Regions from separate parts of the Micromonospora sp. NPDC048905 genome, predicted to be linked through region 3. Evidence: riboswitches for the same ligand, from Rfam matches in the RefSeq annotation. Region 3 holds a riboswitch; each other region holds the start of a gene.
What was found. A riboswitch is a leader RNA that binds a small molecule or an ion and turns the genes downstream of it on or off. The one in region 3 is predicted to bind cyclic di-AMP.
Positions count from the first base shown of each region.

Region 1 (4,692 bases), on a different contig from region 3:
GAACTCCCGCCCAGCAGAAGGTTAACGCCGGCCGGCGGGACCAGGCCCGCGACGGGCGGGACTCGTCCGGTTCACCCGGGAGTGACCCGGTAGGGTGCCCCGGTGCGGCCCCGCCGGGCCGTCGCGGGCGTCGCCGTCGTGCCGTCCACGCCGCGCCGAGGAGGATACGAACGTGCTGGTGACCCTGCCAAGCCTCGGTATCCGCCGATGACGAGCGCCGCCGCGGCGTCGACCGCCCGGCCCGCCCCCGCACCGTCCCGGCTGCCCTCGCTGACCGGGCTGCGCTGGATCGCCGCGCTGCTGGTCTTCGGGTTCCACGCGGGCACCATGCGGATCATCGCCGAGCCGGACGTCAAGGCCGTTGTCGACAAGGTGTTCAGCCTCGGCCTGTCCGGGGTGCAGTTCTTCTTCATCCTCAGCGGGTTCGTGCTGGTCTGGTCGGCCCGCCCCGGCGACTCCCGGCGCACCTTCTGGCGGCGACGGGTTGCCAAGATCTACCCCAACCACCTGGTGCTGTTCATGGCGACGGTGCTTGTCGCCTGGTGGTTCGCCGACCCGGTCCTGCCGGCCGCCGCGCTGGAGAACCTGCTGCTGTTGCAGGCCTGGGACCCCCGGCCGGGCTGGTTCTACAGCATCAACACGGTGAGCTGGTCGCTGTCCTGCGAGTTCTTCTTCTATCTCTGCCTACCGTTGGTGCTGCCGCTGCTGCGCCGGGCCCGGCCGAAGCTGCTCTGGGCGCTGGTCGTCGCGATGCCACTGCTGATCCTCGCGCTCTGGCCGGCCCAACACCTGGTGCCGGAGGTGAGCCGGTGGTGGTTCACCCAGATCTTCCCGCCGGTCCGGTCGCTGGAGTTCTGGTTGGGCGCGGTGGCGGCCGAGCTGATGCGCCGGGGTCTCTGGCGTGGCCCCGGGCTGACCTGGGCCAGCGTCATCTTCGTGGGCGTCTGGGCAGCGGCCGCGCAGTGGATTCCCGCGGAGCTGTGGACCACGCTGCTCGCGGTCGCGTACCTGTTGGTGATCACCGCCGCCGCGGACGCGGACGTGCGGGACCGGCGGTCGCCGTGGCGGTCGCGGCCGCTGGTCTGGCTCGGTGAGGTCTCCTTCGCCTTCTACCTGGTCCACGTGCTGGTGATGACGAGCGTGCTGCGCTTCACCGGCGACTGGGGGATCGGCTTCGAGGGGTGGCGCGGGCCGGCCGTGGTGCTCGGCTTCCTGCTGGTGACCCTGCTCCTCGCCGCGCTGCTGCATCGCTACGTCGAAACCCCGATGATGCGCCGGCTCGCGCCGCGCCGCCCGGCCCGATCGGCGTCCGTCCCCGGACAACGCACGGCCGGAACCCGGGCCACCGGCGACGTCGCCCCCGACACCGGCGGACCCGACCAGACCGACAGTCGATCAACGTACGCGGACACCCGCTGACACCGTCCACCCTGGTCAGGGGGCTCGGCGCGGCGCGCGTCGACACGCCCGCGGTCGATGCGCCCGGGTCGGCACGACGGTAGCGTGGGGACGTGGCTTCCGGTCGCGCTCACCGTGGCCAGGTGGCCGACGGGGCTCCCCATCGCTCTGCTTCCTCAGCGAGGTGCCGACCATGGAGACCACCGTCTTCTACCAGTTCGTAACCGAGGTACCGCAGGCCGCTGCCATCTGGTCGGCCCTGTTCCTGCTGGCGCTCGGCGTGCTCGCCGTGCTTGTCGCCCGGCCCGAAGAGGACCGGCCCACCGCCGACCCGTCCCCGGCCGTGCCGACCGCGCGTGAGGTGGCGGCGGCCGCGATCGTCGACCGGCGCCGGTACGCCGAGGAGGTGGCCGTCGCGGCGGCCGGCGCGGCCCGGACGGCCCAGCGGCGACGCGATGCCTGGCTGGCCAGTCAGGAGCAGGCCGAACGCGCCTGGGCGCGCTACGACGAGGCGGACACCGCCGCGCGCCGCTTCGCGGGGTCCGGGGCGCTGCCCAGCCCGGCCACGCCCCGCACCCCCGCCGAGTACGCCGCCCGGGAGCGCTACCTGCACCGCGCGGCCACGGCGGCGTACTGGCGGGGCGACCTGAGCATGGCGCAGCTCAGCGACGTGTTCGGGCACCGGCACGGCTGGGATCCCCGGCGGCACCCGGTCGAGCAGGAAGCGCTGCTCAGCCGGTCGATCCGGGACGCGAGACGGGCCGACCACCAGGCCGCCGCCAGCGCGGAGCGGGCCGCCTGGCGGGCTGCGGAACTGGCCGCCGAGTCGGCGCGCACCCTTGCCGAGGAGGCGTGCGCGGCAACGGCCCGGCTGCGGCCGAGTCGGGCACCCGCCCGCCGGCTGGTGCGCGGGGCGGCCCGTCCCGCCGTGGTGGCACGCTGGCGCCCGGCCCGCGCGGGTTGAGCCCGATCTGTTGTGTGAGCCCGGTCACGGAATGTGGAATCGGGCGTCCGGCACGTTCGGCGCGATTGTTCCCGGGATTCTGACCGCAGTTTCGGCGACCTGTCCGGTTGTCGCCCACAGGCGTCACCGTAACCGCTTGTCCCATCGAGTCACATCAGCGGCAGAACGCGCAGAAATTGTCGCGCCGATTCGGGTTTACGCAGGTGAACCTGGCTTGGCATGGTGTGAACGGGCCAGTAGTGTCGTCCCGTCCGGTGCGGTAACCGATCGCAACAGGCGACGCCGCGCCGACCCGCTCAATCGTCATGAACGAACCGGGGACCCATCAGTACGTCCGGGGTGAATCCGCGAGCCACGGCCCGCGGTAGGGCGATCTTCCCGCCCGAATCCGTCAGCTAACCCGGTAGGCGGTGTCGGAAGGAGTTCCATCCTCGTGCAGCACCTCTCCACCCCTCGGCTGTTCCCTCGCCTCCACGGCACAGCGGTGCCCCCGCTCATCCGTCCAGTGACGGTGAGCTGACCCCCCGGGTCATCGCCTCACCGCCCGGCCACGCCGGGCGTTCCCCTGAGCGGTTCACCACCCGCGGACCACCGTCCGCGCGATGGCGCCTGCCCGGATACCGGTCCGGCCCCGGTGTGCCGCTCTCCCCCCGACCGTGGAGGACCCCGTGAAGCACACCATGCAGCGTCAGCTCCGCCGCCTCGCGACCGAGCGCCCGTACCAGATCGTCGCCGCCTCCGCCGCGGCCCTCGTGCTCGCCGCCACCACCGGCACCCTGCTCGCCACCGCCGACGACGCGCCGGCCGGCCAGCGCACCGCGACCACTGTCGCCGAGATGCGCACCGACGTCGCCGCCTCCCGGGGCGAGGTGCGGGACGCGTCTCCGTCGGCGAGCGCCGCGCCGAGCAGCGCCGCCCCGGCCACCAGCGCCGCGGCGCCCGCCGCCAAGGCCAGCAGCAACCCGGACCTGACCCGGAAGCCGGAGCGGCCGAAGCCGCCCGCGACAAAGGTGCTCGACTACGAGTACGAGGCGCAGAACACGTACTACAACTGCGGCCCGGCGGCCACCCGCAACGCGCTCAGCGCCACCGGGATCGACCGGACCCAGGAGGAACTCGGCGCCGAACTGGGCACCACCGAGATGGGCACCAACTCGGCCGAGGACACCACCCGGGTGCTCAACGCCGAGGTGAAGGGCTCCCCGTACCGGACCCGGATGTTCGTCGGCGCGCCCAGCCCGGCGCAGATGGACCGCCTCCAGGCCGACGTCGTCAAGGCCATCACCGACGGCCGCGGCGTGGTCGCCAACGTCGTCGGGGACGCCACCGACACCGACGGCTCCTGGCACTCCTACGGCGGCGGCCACTACATCGCCGTCGTGGGTTACAAGGACAACGGCCGCACGGTACGCATCGCCGACTCGGCGAACCCGGCCGACCCGTCGTACTGGGTCACCACCATCGACCTGGCCAACTGGATCGCCAGCCGGGGCTACTCCGCCTGACCCGGCACGCTGACCGCCACGGGCGCCGTCCCTCACGAGGGGCCGGCGCCCGTCGCGTCCTCCACGGCGGTACGCCCCCGTCGACGACTCTCGTCCCTGGCCGTGAACCGTGGGAGACTGCGGCCGTGGTGGATGAATCGGGTGGTCACGCCGGTCGACGGCCGGTCCTGCTGCTGTTGCACGGCCTGGGGGCCACCGGTGACGTGTGGTTGCCCTGGGCGCCGTACCTGGAGCAACACTGGCCCGGCCGGTGGCTGGCACCGGACCTCGCGGGCCACGGCTGGGCGTCGCCGCTGCCGTCGTACTCCTTCGCCGGCTTCGCCGAGCGGATCGCGCCGGCCCTCGCCCCCGACGACCGGCTCGTCGTGCTCGGGCACTCGCTGGGTGGCGTGGTGGGCCTCGCGTTGGCCGCGCGCGACGCCGGTATGCCGGTGGACGCGGTGGTCGGCTTGGGGATCAAGGCGCTCTGGTCGCCCGCCGAACTGGAACGGGCCGCCGAACTGGCCGCCCGCCCGGTGAGCTGGTTCGCCAGCCGTACCGAGGCGGCCCGCCGCTACCTGCGCGTCTCCGGGCTGGCCGGCCTGCTCCCGCCGGACCACCCGGTGGTGGACGCCGGCCTCCGTCAGGTCGACGGCCGGTGGCGGCTCGCCATGGATCCGAACGCCTTCGCCGTCGGCGAGCCCGACCTGACCGGACTGCTGACGGCGACCGACGTACCGGTGCTGCTGGCGCGCGGCGAGCACGACCCGATGGTCACCGACGCGCAGCTCAAGGAGTACGGCGTGCCGGTCGCCACGCTGCCCGGTCTCGGGCACAACGCGCACG
Region 1 covers NZ_JBEZFV010000001.1:415,756-420,447, reverse strand. The annotation lists gene AB0C01_RS01900 (acyltransferase) at 208-1,419, shown strand; gene AB0C01_RS01895 (hypothetical protein) at 1,592-2,362, shown strand; cyclic di-AMP (ydaO/yuaA leader) riboswitch at 2,646-2,787, shown strand; gene AB0C01_RS01890 (C39 family peptidase) at 3,019-3,867, shown strand; gene AB0C01_RS01885 (alpha/beta fold hydrolase) at 3,993-4,692, shown strand, end outside.
Region 1: another riboswitch for cyclic di-AMP. It lies ahead of AB0C01_RS01890 (C39 family peptidase); the one in region 3 lies ahead of AB0C01_RS17955 (NlpC/P60 family protein).

Region 2 (4,692 bases), on a different contig from region 3:
CGGATCGTTGGGAGTCTCGACTTGGGTTCCGACCATGCCCGTCCCGCTCCGTCCGCCCCGCCCCGGGTGCGACGGATCCTCGTCATGACCGTGGTGCCCCTCTTCGTCGCCACCGTGGTCGCCGCGGCGCTGCTCTGGCCGCGCGGAGGAGAACCGCAGACCGACGGCGGAGCGGACGTGCCGCGCTACGCCGGCACGGTGACGCGGGTGGTGACCGAGCCGTGCCCGCCGCTGCCGGAGAGCCCCGAGGGCACACCCAGAGTCGGCACCGGGCCGTGCGGCACTGTCGACGTCCGCGTGGACGAGGGACCCGCCGCCGGCCAGCAGGTGCAGACACCGGTGCCCGACGGGCCGGGCGCGCCACGTGTCGACGTCGGCGACGAGATCATCCTGGTCGAGTTGACCGATCCGACCGATCCCACGGTCAGCAACTGGAACATCGCCGAGCATCAGCGCGGCACCCCGCTGGTGTGGCTGGCGGTGGTCTTCGCCGCCGCGATCGTCGCGTTCGGCCGGTGGCGGGGGTTGGCCGCGCTCGCCGGGTTGGCGGCCAGCTTCGCCATCCTGCTCACCTTCGTGCTGCCGGGCATCGGCGCCGGCCGGTCACCGCTCCTGGTGGCGGTGGTCGGTGCCGCCCTGATCATGTTCGTGGTGCTCTATCTGACCCACGGCGTCACCGCGCAGACCTCGGTCGCGGTGCTCGGCACCCTGGGCAGCCTGGTGCTGACCGGCGCGCTCGCCACCGTCGCCACCGCGGCGACCCACCTCACCGGCTTCGGCAGTGAGGACGCCACGACACTGTCGATGTTCCAGGGTGACGTGGACCTGCACGGCCTGCTGCTCGCCGGGATCATCATCGGTTCGCTCGGGGTGCTCGACGACGTGACGGTCACCCAGGCGGCCACCGTCACCGAGCTGTCGAACGCCAATCCCGGGCTGACCCGCTTGCAGCTGTACCGCGCGGCGACCCGCGTCGGCCGGGCGCACATCGCCTCCACTGTCAACACCATCGTGCTGGCGTACGCGGGCGCGTCGCTGCCCCTGCTGCTCCTGCTCACCGCCGACGCGCGGCCGATCGGGCAGTTGCTCACCAGCGAGTTCCTCGCGCAGGAGATCGTCCGCAGCGCGGTCGCCACCCTCGGGCTGATCGCCGCCGTGCCACTGACCACCGGGCTGGCCGCGATCGTGACCGCCGCCGGGCGCACCGAGACCACGCCGCCCGCCGAGGTCGCTCGGCCGCGCCCCCAGGCCGACCGGGCGGAGGCGCTGGCCGCCCTCAGCTCACCGCGCACCTCTCGACCCGACGAGCCGGACCAGACGCGGACCCCGCCCCCATCCACCGCCACCGACGGGTGGCCGGAGTCGAACAGGAGCACGGATACGGCATGGTGACACTCCTCAGCGTGACCAGATCGGGCCTCCCCCCTGAGAACCGCGTCACTGGTCACCCAACGCTATGGCGAAATGACACTTTTGGTCGGCATCCAGGCGTAGCTCACCCAGTCGACTCTCGGGTAACCTCGCTGCCGGTTACCGATGAAGGCGCGAAGCGGCGCCTGCGGTGCCACCGCCCAATCGCCAACCGGCGAGCCGGGGACCCAGGTGTGTGGGGTGAATCCGCGTCAGCGGTAGGGGCCACTTCCGCCCCGAACCCGTCAGCTAACCCGGTCGGCGGTCGACGGAAGGGAACATTGTGACGGCACCCCTACGCCGCTGGCTGACACCCGTGGTGGCCGTGATCGCCGCACTGACCGTGCTCGCCGGCCCCCTCCCGGCCCACGCCGCCCCGACGACCCCCACACCGTCCGGGCACGAGGAGGACGACGAGCCCAAGCTGCTCAACGACGTCATCGAGCAGGTGAACCGCGACTACTCCGCCGCCAAGTCCAAGTTGGACAAGTCCAAGAAACGGCAGTTGGAGTTGGCGCTGGAGGTGGACCGGGCCAAGGCCGACCTGGACGCGCTGGCGCCACAGGTCGGGCAGATCGCCTCCCAGTCGTACCGGACCGGTCGGATCGGTGCGCTGGCGATGCTGCTCGAGAGCAACGCCCCGGACACGTTCGTGCAGCGCGCCGCGATGCTCGACGAGATCAACATGGTGAACGAGAACAAGCTCGCCGAGGTCAACGCGGTGAAGGCCCGTGCCGAGCAGGCCAAACTGCTCCTCGACACCGAGGTCCGCGAGCAGCAGAAGCAGACCGCCGTGATGGCCAAGCGCAAGAGCGAGGCCGACAAGGCGCTCGCCCTGGTCGGCGGCAAGGGCTTCACCGGCGGCCTGGTGGACGCCACCTCGCCGGTCGCCAAGATCGGCCCGGGTCGCACCGCCGACGGCGACTGGAAGGCGCAGTCCTGTAGCGAGAAGGACCCCACCACGTCCGGCTGCGTCACGCCGCGCACACTGCACGCGTACAAGGAGGTCAGGCGGGCCGGCTTCACCCGGTTCGTCGGCTGTCACCGCAATGGTGGACCGTACGAGCACCCGAAGGGCCGCGCCTGCGACTGGTCGCTCCAGAAGAGCGGCTTCTCACCCTGGCACAACGAGGACACCCGGACGTACGGCAACAACGTCGCCGCGTTCCTCATCCGCAACGCGGACCGGCTCGGCATCTACTACGTGATCTGGAACCGGCAGATCTGGTTCCCGGCGACCGGCTGGAAGTCGTACAGCGGGCCGTCGAACCACACCGACCACGTGCACATGTCGATGCTCTGACCCGCAGCATCCTTCGTCGAGGGCCGTTCCGCGTCGCGCGGGGCGGCCCTCGACGCGTCAGGCGGCCGCGACCGGTTCGGCTGACGCGGTCGGCACGCCGAGCGCCGCGAAGCCGGCCGGCACGGCGGCCACCGGGCGCACCACCCCGGCGGCGAGCCGGTACGACACACCCACCACCGCGCACCGTCCCTGCGCCACCTCGGCGGCCAGCACGGGCGACTGCCCGAGCAGCGCCTCGACGGTCTGCGCGATGTGGATGTCGACGATCCCGTCGATGTCGTCCACGCCCTCGGTCTCGGCCCGGCGCAGGCTGGGCAGCACGGCATCGACGACCGCGCCCAGGTGCCCGGGGGGCTGGGTGCCGGTCGCGACGGTCTCCCGCGCCGCCTGCACCGCCCCGCACGAGTCGTGGCCGAGCACCACCACCAGCGGGGTGCCGAGGACGGTCACCGCGTACTCCACGCTGCCGAGCACCTCCGGACCGGCCGTGTGCCCGGCCGTGCGGACCACGAACAGGTCACCCAGCCCCCGGTCGAAGATGATCTCGGCGGCCAGCCGGGAGTCGGAGCAGCCGACGATCACCGCGAACGGATGCTGCCCGTCGGCCACGGCGGACCGGCGCCCGGCGTCCTGGTTGGGGTGGCGCGGGACCCCGCTGACGAAGCGCTGGTTGCCGGCGGTCAGCTCGGCGTACGCCCGGGCCGGCTCGGTGGGTGCGGACGCCTGGTCGGCGATCCGCTGCGAACCCGGCTGGCCGCCGGGAGTTCCAGGACGACTCATCCCCGCACCTCGTCTTCATGCGTCTGACCTGGTCAGAGGGCTTATCAGCGGGCCGGCGGCGGCGCTGGCTCGGGCTCCACCGTCACACGCACCGTAAGATGCGTCAAGGTATGCGTGATTTAGATTTCATACGTTGACACCGGTTCGACCCCTGGGTGCCGCACCGGACGCACGACGGGCGAGACTCCCGGGGGCAGGGCGGACGCCCGGAGAGGCGGTCACACGATGGCGAGCACGGCGACGGGTGCCACCGGCGGCGGGCGGAACTGGACGTTCCTCACCAACCACGGGCACGTGCTGCTGGCCATCGCCCGCGACCCCACCGCCCGGCTACGCGACGTCGCTGCGGAGGTCGGGGTGACCGAACGGGCCGCGCAGGCGATCGTCGCCGACCTGGAGGCGGAGGGTTACCTGCACCGCACCCGCGTCGGACGGCGCAACGAGTACACCCTCAACCCGGCCGGTCGGTTCCGGCACCCCGCCGAGGCCGACCGCCAGGTCGGTGACCTGCTCGCGCTGTTCGCCGAAACGCCCACCACGGAGGTCGCCCCCGAGGTCTGACCCACGCGACACCCACCCTCCACAGTGCACATGGTGGTGGCGGTCACGCCGACCCGGGCCGTCGCCGTGCTGCGCCACGGCAGAGCAGGCGTTAGGTTGGTCGGGTGTCGTCCGCAGTGTTGATCCGCCCGGCCCGTTGGGCTGTGCTGCGGTCACTGCGTGAGCTGACCCGACTGGCGATCACCGCGCTGGTGCTCGCGGTCGGCCTGGGCGGCGCCCTCGCCGCGACCCCACCGCCCGCCTCGACGCAGCTACGGCCCAGTGCCGTGAGCAGCCGGGTGGCGAGTGTCCGTCCCGATGCCGCGCCGGCCACCGAGCGGACGGCCCAGCCCGCTGCCGCCCGGCCGGCTGACCCGGCGGGCACCACCGCGCTGACCTCGCCGATCGCGGAGAGCCGGGGTCAGGCCCCGGCCATCGATCCCGGCCGTGGCACCCCCGCGCGACGCGGGCCACCCGTCCGCTGAGCCTGGCCCGGTGATCCCCGGGGGCCTTGCCCGGCCCCGGGTAGTCCGTCGCAGCAGCTGAGTCGCCCCGACGGGATGACCCGTCGCCCGCTGCCGTCGGGCTCCTCCTGCCACCCGTCGATACCCGCCTTCGACCGCGAGGTGCTGATCATGCAAACCGTTCTCTCCGCCGCC
Region 2 covers NZ_JBEZFV010000008.1:193,385-198,076, reverse strand. The annotation lists gene AB0C01_RS22225 (YibE/F family protein) at 22-1,392, shown strand; cyclic di-AMP (ydaO/yuaA leader) riboswitch at 1,559-1,689, shown strand; gene AB0C01_RS22220 (hypothetical protein) at 1,694-2,713, shown strand; gene AB0C01_RS22215 (carbonic anhydrase) at 2,771-3,493, opposite strand; gene AB0C01_RS22210 (MarR family winged helix-turn-helix transcriptional regulator) at 3,719-4,054, shown strand; gene AB0C01_RS22205 (hypothetical protein) at 4,159-4,518, shown strand; gene AB0C01_RS22200 (hypothetical protein) at 4,669-4,692, shown strand, end outside.
Region 2: another riboswitch for cyclic di-AMP. It lies ahead of AB0C01_RS22220 (hypothetical protein); the one in region 3 lies ahead of AB0C01_RS17955 (NlpC/P60 family protein).

Region 3 (4,692 bases):
ACCAGGGGCAGCGGGGGCCGACGCCCAGCCGCGCCTGGCAGCACTGGCGCACCTGGCCCACCCGCTGACCCCGTGAACGACAAGGGCCCGCCGCGACGAGTCGCGGCGGGCCCTTCGGTCAGTACCCCTGATCAGCCTGGACGGCCGTAGCTGTGGATCGGCCCGTCGTCGACCTTCTTCATCTTGACCGGTTGACCGGCCTGCGATGCGTGCACCACCCAGCCGCCACCGACGTACATGCCGACGTGGTGGATGTCGCTGTAGTAGAAGACCAGGTCGCCGGGGCGCAGGTCGGCCTTGCTGACGTTCTTGGTGACGCGGCTCTGCGCGGCGGCGTTGTGCGGCAGGGACACCCCGGCCTTCGCCCAGGCGGCCAGCATCAGCCCGGAGCAGTCGTACGAGTTCGGACCCTCGGCACCCCAGACGTAGGGCTTGCCGATCTGCGCGCAGGCGAACTTGACCGCCGTGCCCGCGGCGCCGCCGGGATAGCTGCCGGGGCAGGGAGCTGGGCGCAACGGACCGCCGCCACCGCTGCCGTACACCTTGAGGCGCAGCTTCTGCAGCTTGTCGATCTCCTCGTTGATCTGCTTCTTCTTCGCCGCCAACTGAGCCTCGGTACGGGTCAGCTGGGTCACCATCTCGTCGAGTGGCGCCTTCTGCCTGGCCAGCTCGTCGCGCAGGTCGGCCACCTCGCGGACGTCCTGCTGCTGGTTGTGCGCGAAGCGGTCGAGCATTTCGAGCTGGCCGACCACCTCGCTGGGTGACTGGCTGCCCAGCACCGCGTTGACGGTCAGCACGTTCTCACCCTTGTAGGCGCGTACGGCCAGGGCACTGACCTTGTCCATGGCGGCGTCGACCTGGCGCTCCAGCGGGGCGATCCGGGCGGCCAGCGCCTGGGCCTGCCTGCGCTTGTTGGCGAGGTCGATGCGGGTGGCGTTGTGCTGTTCGATGACCGGTTCGAGTTTGTTCCAGTCGGCGTCGATCTGGCGTTCGATCTCGGCGACGGACGGGTCGGCGTGGGCCGCCGTGGCGCTGCCGGTCAGGACGACGGCGACGCCGGCCAGGGCGGCGAGCGCGGTGGTGAAGCGGGACCAGCGTGGGCGCGGCGCGATCGACGGCGGGCCGGCTGCTGCCGACCGCTCGGACGACGGCCGCGGGGCATGGAGTGCCACCGGGGTTCCGTACTCCTTCTTCCTGACCGCCTACCGGGTTAGCTGACGGGTTCGGGCGGGAAGTGGGCGCCCTACCGCAGTGACTGCGGATTCACCCCGGGGGACATGGGTCCCCGGTTCGTTCGGAAACGACTCGGCGGTGTCGGACCGTTACCGCCCGGGCTGGACGGAGCTGCTATCGGGCCGACGAATGACCAGAGTAGAGACGCTTGTTACCACTCCGCAACCCGTGCGGCCGTGACACTCCGTACCGATCGGAGAGGATCACCGGCCGTAGGTGAAGAATTCTTTCCCAACGAGTCGACACATAGAAAGGTATTGACGCGGACTCCCGGACGGCGCGAGGGTGACCTCACCTTCATCCGTGAAATCTAGGGGGTTCGATGCACCATCCAACCCTGCTCCTCGGCCGGCGTGCGCTGCTCGCCGCCGCCGTGGTCGCCGCCGCGACCGCGGTCCCACCACCCGCAACCGCCGCCGCACCCACGGCCGACCGCCAGCAGCGGTACGCCGCCGCGGCGGCCGAGTACGGCGTACCGACCGACGTGCTGCTCGGCGTCTCCTACCTGGAGTCCCGCTGGGACAGCAACGCCGGCACACCCAGCACCAGTGGCGGCTACGGCCCCATGCACCTGACCGACGCCCGACACGTGACCGCCCTGCCCGTGGGCGGCCACCACGACACCGGCACCGAGGACCCGCGTGGCGACGACTCCCGCACCGCGCTGGCACCCGCGCCCCGGCCGGCCGAGGACCCGGCGCCACCCGCCGCCGCGTTGCAGACCGTGGATGCCGCCGCCGCGCTGACCGGCGCGACCCCCGACGCGCTGCGCACCGACGCCGACGTCAACATCCGGGGCGGGGCCGCGCTGCTGGCCTCGTACCAGCGGGAGTTGGGCGCGCCGGTCGGTGCCGGCACCGACCCGGCCAGCTGGTACGGCGCGGTGGCCCGCTACGCCGGCGCGGACAGCGCCGACGCCGCGGCGGCCTTCGCCGACGAGGTCTTCACCACCATCGGCAGCGGCGAGTCGCGGGTGACCGACGACGGCCAGCGGATCACGCTGCCGGCCCGGGCGATCCGGCCGCAGCGATCGTGGCTGGACCGGCTGGGTCTGCGTCGGCTCGCCCGCCCGGACGGGCTGGAATGCCCCCGGACCATCTCCTGCGAGTGGATCCCGGCGCCCTACGCGGCGTTCGGCGACGGGGACTACGGCAACCACGACCTGTCCGACCGGCCCGCCCGGCAGAAGATCGAGTACATCGTCATCCACGACACCGAGGGAAGCTGGGCCACCACCCTGCGACTCGTCCAAGACCCCACCTACGTGAGCTGGCACTACACGCTGCGCTCGGTGGACGGGCACATCGCCCAGCACGTCAAGACCAAGGATGTCGCCTGGCACGCCGGCAACTGGTACGTCAACGCCAAGGCGGTCGGGCTGGAGCACGAGGGCTTCGCGGCGCAGGGCACCTGGTACACCGAGGCGATGTACCGGACCTCGGCGAAGTTGGTCCGACACCTCGCGCTGCGGCTGGGCGTCCCGCTGGACCGCCAGCACATCATCGGCCACGACAACGTGCCCGGCACCATCGCCGCGAACGTCCGTGGAATGCACTGGGACACCGGCCCGTACTGGGACTGGAACCACTACTTCGAGCTGCTGCACGCGCCCCGGTTGGACACCGGCACCCCCGCCACCGGTCTGGTCCGGATCGACCCGGACTTCGCCACCAACCAGCCGGCGTTCGTCGGCTGCGTCACCGCCGGCGTGCCGTGCGCGCCACGCGGCTCCTCGGCGGTGGTGCTGCGCTCCGCGCCGGCCGCGGACGCGCCACTGGTGAACGACATCGCGCTCCGCCCCGACGGCACCCCGAACACCATGGAGGTGTCGGATCACGGCGCCCGCGCCTCCGCCGGTCAGACGTACGCGCTGGCCGGCCGGCAGGGCGACTGGACGGCGATCTGGTATCTCGGGCAACGCGCCTGGTTCCACAACCCGGCGTCCGCGCCCACCGCCAGCTGGACGGTCGGCGTGGTGGCCACTCCGAAGCCCGGCCGCACCACCATCCCGGTGTACGGACGGGCCTACCCGGAACAGGCGGCCTACCCGGCCGGCGTGCCCTACCAGACGATCTCGCCACTGCAGTACACCCTTGCCGCCGGGCAACGGTACGCCGTCGGCGCGGTGCTGCCGGGCGAGTACTACCGGGCCAGCACTGTCGATGGCTCCTCGCCCGGTGACTGGACGGTGATCCGCGGCAAGAACAGGTACGCGCAGATCCAGTTCGGCCACCGCATCATGTACGTCGACCTGGCCGACGTGCAGCTCCTGCCGTCCCCGGTGGGCGCACCCCGCTGACAACGACGACGGCCCCCGGTCGGTGACCGGGGGCCGTCGTGTCGCACGGGGTGGATCAGCCAGGTCTGCGGAACCCGGCGACGGGCATCGTGTTGATGCTGGACACCTGCACCGGTTTACCGGCTCGTGGTGCGTGCACCATCTGGTTGTTACCCAGATACAGCCCGACATGACTCAGGCCCGAGTAGAAGAAGACCAGGTCACCAGGACGAGCCTCGGATCGCGGCACGGCCTTGCCCTCGTTCCACTGGTCTCCGGTGTGGTGGGTGAGGGAGATCCCGGCCGACCTGTAGGCGTACTGGGTCAGCCCCGAGCAGTCGAACGAGTTCGGGCCGGTGGCACCCCAGACGTACGGGTCGCCGACCTGCTGGCAGGCGGTTTTGATCGCCTTCTGGGCGGCCACGGCAAGCACACCGTTGATGGTCGGGCAGCCGGCGGTCTTGACCGTGGTCTTCGGCATCGACGCCTCAAGCTGCTTGATCTCGGCGTCGATCTGCTTCTTCTTGGCCGCCAGCTCGTTCTGCTGCTTGGTCTGCGTGGCGATCAGGGTGTCCAGCTTCTGCTTCTCGCCATCGTACTTGGCCCGCACGGCGAGGACGCCCTCGACCTCCTTGCGCTCCTGCGCGGCCAGCCGGTCGAGGATGGTGAGCTGCTCGGTGAGCGTGTCCGGCTTGGCGCTGACAAGTAGTGCGCCAATGTCGTGCGACGGGCCCGAGATGTAGTAGCGGGAGGCGAGATCGCCGACCCGGTTGAGCGCCAACTCGCTCTGCAACGCCAGCGGCTCGATCTTCTTCTGCAGGTCCGCCGACTTCTGCCGATTGACCTTCAGCTGCGCCCTGACCTTGTTGTACTGCTCGATAGTGGGCTCCAACTGCTCCCACTTCTTGTCGATCTGCGCCTCAATCTCGTCGACCGTGGGCGCGGCGTGCACCGGGGCGGCAAGCAGGCCCGCGCCGACCACCGCGGCGGCGACCAGGACGAGCAGACGACGACCGGCCCGGCGCAGACCACCCGGCCGAGCAGACGCGGACAGGTCGTGACGATGAGGGGGCATGGTTGCCACCGGCACCGACTCCTTTGCAACCGACCGCCGGGCGCCTCGCGTGAGGGAAGGGCCGAGGCAGACGACCCACAGCGGTCGGTGCCCCACATTAGGGAAG
Region 3 covers NZ_JBEZFV010000006.1:222,261-226,952, reverse strand. The annotation lists gene dcd (dCTP deaminase) at 1-68, shown strand, start outside; gene AB0C01_RS17955 (NlpC/P60 family protein) at 132-1,172, opposite strand; cyclic di-AMP (ydaO/yuaA leader) riboswitch at 1,186-1,321, opposite strand; gene AB0C01_RS17950 (N-acetylmuramoyl-L-alanine amidase) at 1,556-3,532, shown strand; gene AB0C01_RS17945 (NlpC/P60 family protein) at 3,588-4,601, opposite strand.

Region 4 (4,692 bases), on a different contig from region 3:
CCTGCCAGACGCCCTGCCCGCCGGGGTGCAGATGCAGCTCGGGGTGCTCGTTCGGCTGGTCCACGGTGACCGTGAGCTGCGGGGTGGGCGCGAAGACCATCACGTGCCCGCTCATCCGTCGTCGCCACTCATGATGCCGCCCTCCTGCACGGTTGGGTGATTCCTCACCAACCGACCCTAATGCGACATCTGGCGGCGGGGCATCCCATCGGCCGCGGTTCGCCCTGGCATCGGCGGCCGTCGGGCGTTGCCAGGCAGACATCGGTACGGGACGATCGTGCGACACGCGACGGTGGGAGAAGAGTGCTCAGCAGCGATACCTTCAGCTACACCGTCCAGGCCCGGTGCACGCTGGCCGACGCCGCGGCGATGCTCAGCGACCTGACCCGACAGGGCGAACTGCATCCGCTGATCGTCCAGGTCCGCCAACTGCCGCCCCGACCCGGCGCCCGGGCCAGCTACACGATCAACGACAGGCTGGTGGCCGGCCCACTGCGCTTCCGGACCACGTACCACGCGGACGTGCTGATCAGCGAGCACGACGAGATCGTCACGGTGGCCCGCCAGTGGCCCGCCACCACGGTGCGCAACCACACGCGACTGCGCGCCGAGCCGGAGGGTCTGGTCCGGATCGACGTCGAGATCACCCTGACCGCGCCGACGCCGCTGTTCCGGTACGCGTTCCGCCAGGCGCGGGCCGCTCACCTCGCCCTCGCCGCCCGCCTCGGCCCGGCCCTCGACCGAGCCGGTGACCCACCACCCCCAGCCTGACCGCCCCCGCCCCGCCGCCCCCGGCCTGGCCCCTCCACGCCGCCGTCCCGCCTCATGATCGTGCTCGATCCAGGATGTAGTGGCCTGCGGGCGTCGGGAGGCCACTACATCCTGGTTTTAGCGCGATCTCGGCGGCGCGATCTCGGCAGCCTGGTCGTGGTGGCGCGGTCACGGGTTGCGGCCGTGGCCTGCCAGGGCGGGTCGGGCGGCGGGACGTCGGCCCCACGGCTTGTACGTGGACAGCACCGTCGCGATGATCATCAAGGTCGTCGACACCGCCGGCGCGATGACCAGGTCCACGCGGTCCCGGGCGGGGAGGGTGGCGCCCACCGCACCGGCGTGCCGCAGATTCGGCGTGAGCAGGAACAACACCAGCCCGACCATCACCGTGGTGAGCACGAGCTTGGCCAGCACCCAGCGATGGCGCCACAGCCCCCACGGGGTGAGTAGCGCGCTGGCGACCCCGATCAGCCAGACCAGGACGCTCAGCGGCGCGAACAGCACCGTGCCGACCAGCGCCGTGACCGGGTAGACCACCGCCGGGTCGGCGCCCCGCTGCACGGCGATGCCGAGGGTGAGGAGCACCAGGTCGGCGCCGAGCCAGCCGAGCGAGGTGACCAGGTGCAGGGTGAGGAGCCCCTTGCGGGCGGTGGGTGGGATCCGACGCATACCGCGATGCTGCCCGCCGACCCGCGCCGGGTCGTCCGACCGCCGACGACATCCGGGGTACGCCCGGCGACGTACCCCGGCCCGGCGACACCATCCTGATCAACACGACAATCGCCGACTCCGGGGTATCCCGTCGTCCGGACACCCCGGAGTCGGCGACCGCGAGTGGATCACCCCCGGACCGGTCCGGGGGAGCCGTCGGGTGGGTCAGTAGACCGACAGGTGTACGTGGTTGGTGTGGTCGGTGGACGGGGTCCCGCTCGCGCCGCTGTACGACTTCCACCCGCTGCTGGGCAGCCAGATCTGCCGGTACCAGATCACGTACAGCACGGCGAGCCGGTCGGCGTTGCGGATGAAGTACGCGGCCAGGTTGTTGCCGTACGTCTTGTCGCCGCCGGTGGCGTTGCCGCCGAAGCCGCTCGCCTGGGCGGCGAAGTCGCAGGCCCGGCCCTTGGGATGTTCACCGGAGCCGCTGGGGCGGTGACAGGAGACGTACCGGGTGAAGCCGGCGGCCTTGGCCTGGTTGAGCGCGTGCAGGGTGCGCGGGGTGATGCAGCCGTTGGCGGGGGTGGGGTCGTTGACGCTGCACGACTCGGATGGCCAGGAGCCGTCGGAGTTGCGGGGTGCCGCCTTCGCGTTGGCGGTGGAGGTGCCCCGGTTGGAGCCGCTGTCGGCGGTGGGCTGCGGCTTGGGGGTGTTGGCCACGGTCAGGGCCCGTTCGGCCTGGTCCTTGCGCTTGGCCATCACCGCGACCTGCTTGCGCTGTTCGGTGATCTCGCCGTTCAGGGCGGTCCGGGTGCGGTTGGCCTGGTCCTTGGTGGCGAGCAGATCGCGCAGCACTCGGTCCTCGTTGGCGGCCACCGCCTCCAGGGCGGCGGCCCGGTCCATGAAGCCCTCCGGGCTGTTGCTGTTGAGTAGCGCCGACACCGCGCCGAGCCGGCCGGTGCGGTACGCCACGCCGGCGATCTGACCGACCTTGCCGTCGCGCTGGGCCAGCTCGACCTCGATGGTCTTCAGTTGGGTGGCGAGTTGCTGCTGCCGCTGCACGGAGGTGTCCAGAGCGCGCTTCGCGTCCAGGTAGCCCTTGCTGGCTGCCTCGAGTTGGGCGCGGAGCGAGGGGGTGCCGCCCTCCTCGTCGGAGTCGGGTGCGGCTGCGGCCCGCAGGCCGGTCGGGGGAGCGGCCGAGGCGGTGCCGGCCGGGATCGCGACGCCGAGGGCGAACATCGCGACGATCAGGGCCGCCAGTCGGGCGGCGGGTGGTCGTGCTGGTGCCACTGCGCATGTCCTTCCGTCAGCCGCCGACCGGGTTAGCTGACGGGTTCGGGACGGAAGATCCCTACCGCTGACGCGGATGCACCCCAGGAACGTGGTTCCCCGGTTCGCCCGGTTGGGCGATTAGGCGGCGGCCGCCACCGGCGCCTGGAGGGCGCCGCCTGGTGGAGGCCGGGACCGAGCCTACCGGTGCGGGTGGGGCGGCTGCAGCCGATGTGACGGACGGTGCGTACGTCGTCACGAGAAAAGTGTCACCACTCGATCGAGCCGCAGGCTCCGGAGGCGGCGCCGGGCTCGATCTGCAACGTCGCGTGTTCGATCCGGAAGTCGTCGTGCAGGGCGGTACGCGCTGCGGTGAGCACCGCGCCGACCTCGGCGCCGGGTGCCATGGTCAGGTGCGCGGAGGCCACGTCCATGCCGGAGGTGAGCGTCCAGACGTGCAGGTCGTGCACCTCGACCACCCCGGGGACCGCGGCCAGCCGGTCGTGCACGGCGGTCACCTGGAGGTGCTCCGGGGCGGCCTGCACCAGGATGCGGACGGCGGCCCGTGCCAGCCGCCAGGTGCGCGGCAGGATGAACACGCCGATGGCGACGGCGACCAGTGGGTCGGCCCACCACCAGTCGGTGACGGAGATGAGGAGCGCCGCGCCGATCACGCCGAGTGAGCCCAGCAGGTCGCCGAGCACCTCCAGGTAGGCGCCCTGGATGTTGATGCTCTCCCGGGCTCCGGCGCGGAGCAGGGCGAAGGCGGCGATGTTGGCGAGCAGGCCGAGCACGGCCACCACGAGCATCGGGCCGGCGACGACCTCGTGCGGGTCGCCGAAGCGGCGGATCGCGGTGATCAACACGTAGATCGCGACGCCGGAGAGCAGAACGGCGTTGGCCAGCGCGGCGAGGACCTCGAGTCGGTAGAGCCCGAAGGTGCGCTGGGGGTCGATGGTGGCCCGGCGGGTCGCGGTGATCGCGGCGAGCGCCATCCCGATGCCGAGCACGTCGGTGAACATGTGTCCGGCGTCGGAGAGCAGGGCGAGTGAACCGGTGTGCAGGGCGGTCACCGCCTCGACCACCATCAGGGCGGCGAGCAGCCCGAATGCCGCCCAGAGTCGACCCCTGTGCTGGTGTGCGGCATTGGCGACCGACCCATGGTGGTGGTCATGACCTGCGCCCACGAGATCCACCTTCCGCCGCCGGTTGGGGCCCGGTCAAATGTATGCTCACATCGCTATGTATGCAAGTGTGGCGTGGACCGCTGGTCCGCCGGGCGAGACGCGCCGGATCAGCCGGTTGGATCGATGGTGGTGAGCCGTTGCGTGGCCCGGGAGAGCGCCACGTACAGGGTGCGTACCCCCGCACCCGGATCCGCCCGGATCTCGCTCGGGGCGACGAGCACGACCCCGTCGTACTCCATGCCCTTGGCCTCCAGGCTGGTCACCACCTGGAGGCGCGGCGCGTCGAGCGCGGCGAGCCAACCGGCGACCTCGTCGCGGCGGGGGACCGGCGTGATCACCCCGACCGTGCCCTCCACCTCGGCCAGCAGCCCGGCGGCCGCCTTCACGACGGCGGTCTCCAACCCGCTCGCGGGCACCACCAGCTCGACCGGATCGACCCCGGTGGAGCGCACCGCGGTCGGCAGCGGCAGGTCGGGGTAGAGCCGGCGGATCTCCGCCGCCGCCACCGCGAAGATCTCCGCGGAGTTGCGGTAGTTGGTGGTGAGCGTGAAATCGTGCCGCCTACGCCGGCCCAGCGCCTGGTCCCGGGCCCGGGTCAGCTCCTCCGGATCGCCGGTCCACGCGGTCTGCGCGGGGTCGCCCACCACCGTCCAGGAGGCCAGGCTGCCGCGCCGTCCGACCATCCGCCACTGCATCGGCGAGACGTCCTGTGCCTCGTCCACCACCACGTGCGCGTAGTCCCGGTAGTCCTCCGGACGCTCCCGGGCCGCCGCCCGGGCCGCCCGCTGCCGCTCGCTCGCGGTGGTCAGCT
Region 4 covers NZ_JBEZFV010000005.1:71,746-76,437, forward strand. The annotation lists gene AB0C01_RS14815 (PfkB family carbohydrate kinase) at 1-115, opposite strand, end outside; gene AB0C01_RS14820 (SRPBCC family protein) at 304-771, shown strand; gene AB0C01_RS14825 (hypothetical protein) at 940-1,440, opposite strand; gene AB0C01_RS14830 (hypothetical protein) at 1,648-2,664, opposite strand; cyclic di-AMP (ydaO/yuaA leader) riboswitch at 2,721-2,852, opposite strand; gene AB0C01_RS14835 (cation diffusion facilitator family transporter) at 2,964-3,881, opposite strand; gene AB0C01_RS14840 (AAA family ATPase) at 3,989-4,692, opposite strand, start outside.
Region 4: another riboswitch for cyclic di-AMP. It lies ahead of AB0C01_RS14830 (hypothetical protein); the one in region 3 lies ahead of AB0C01_RS17955 (NlpC/P60 family protein).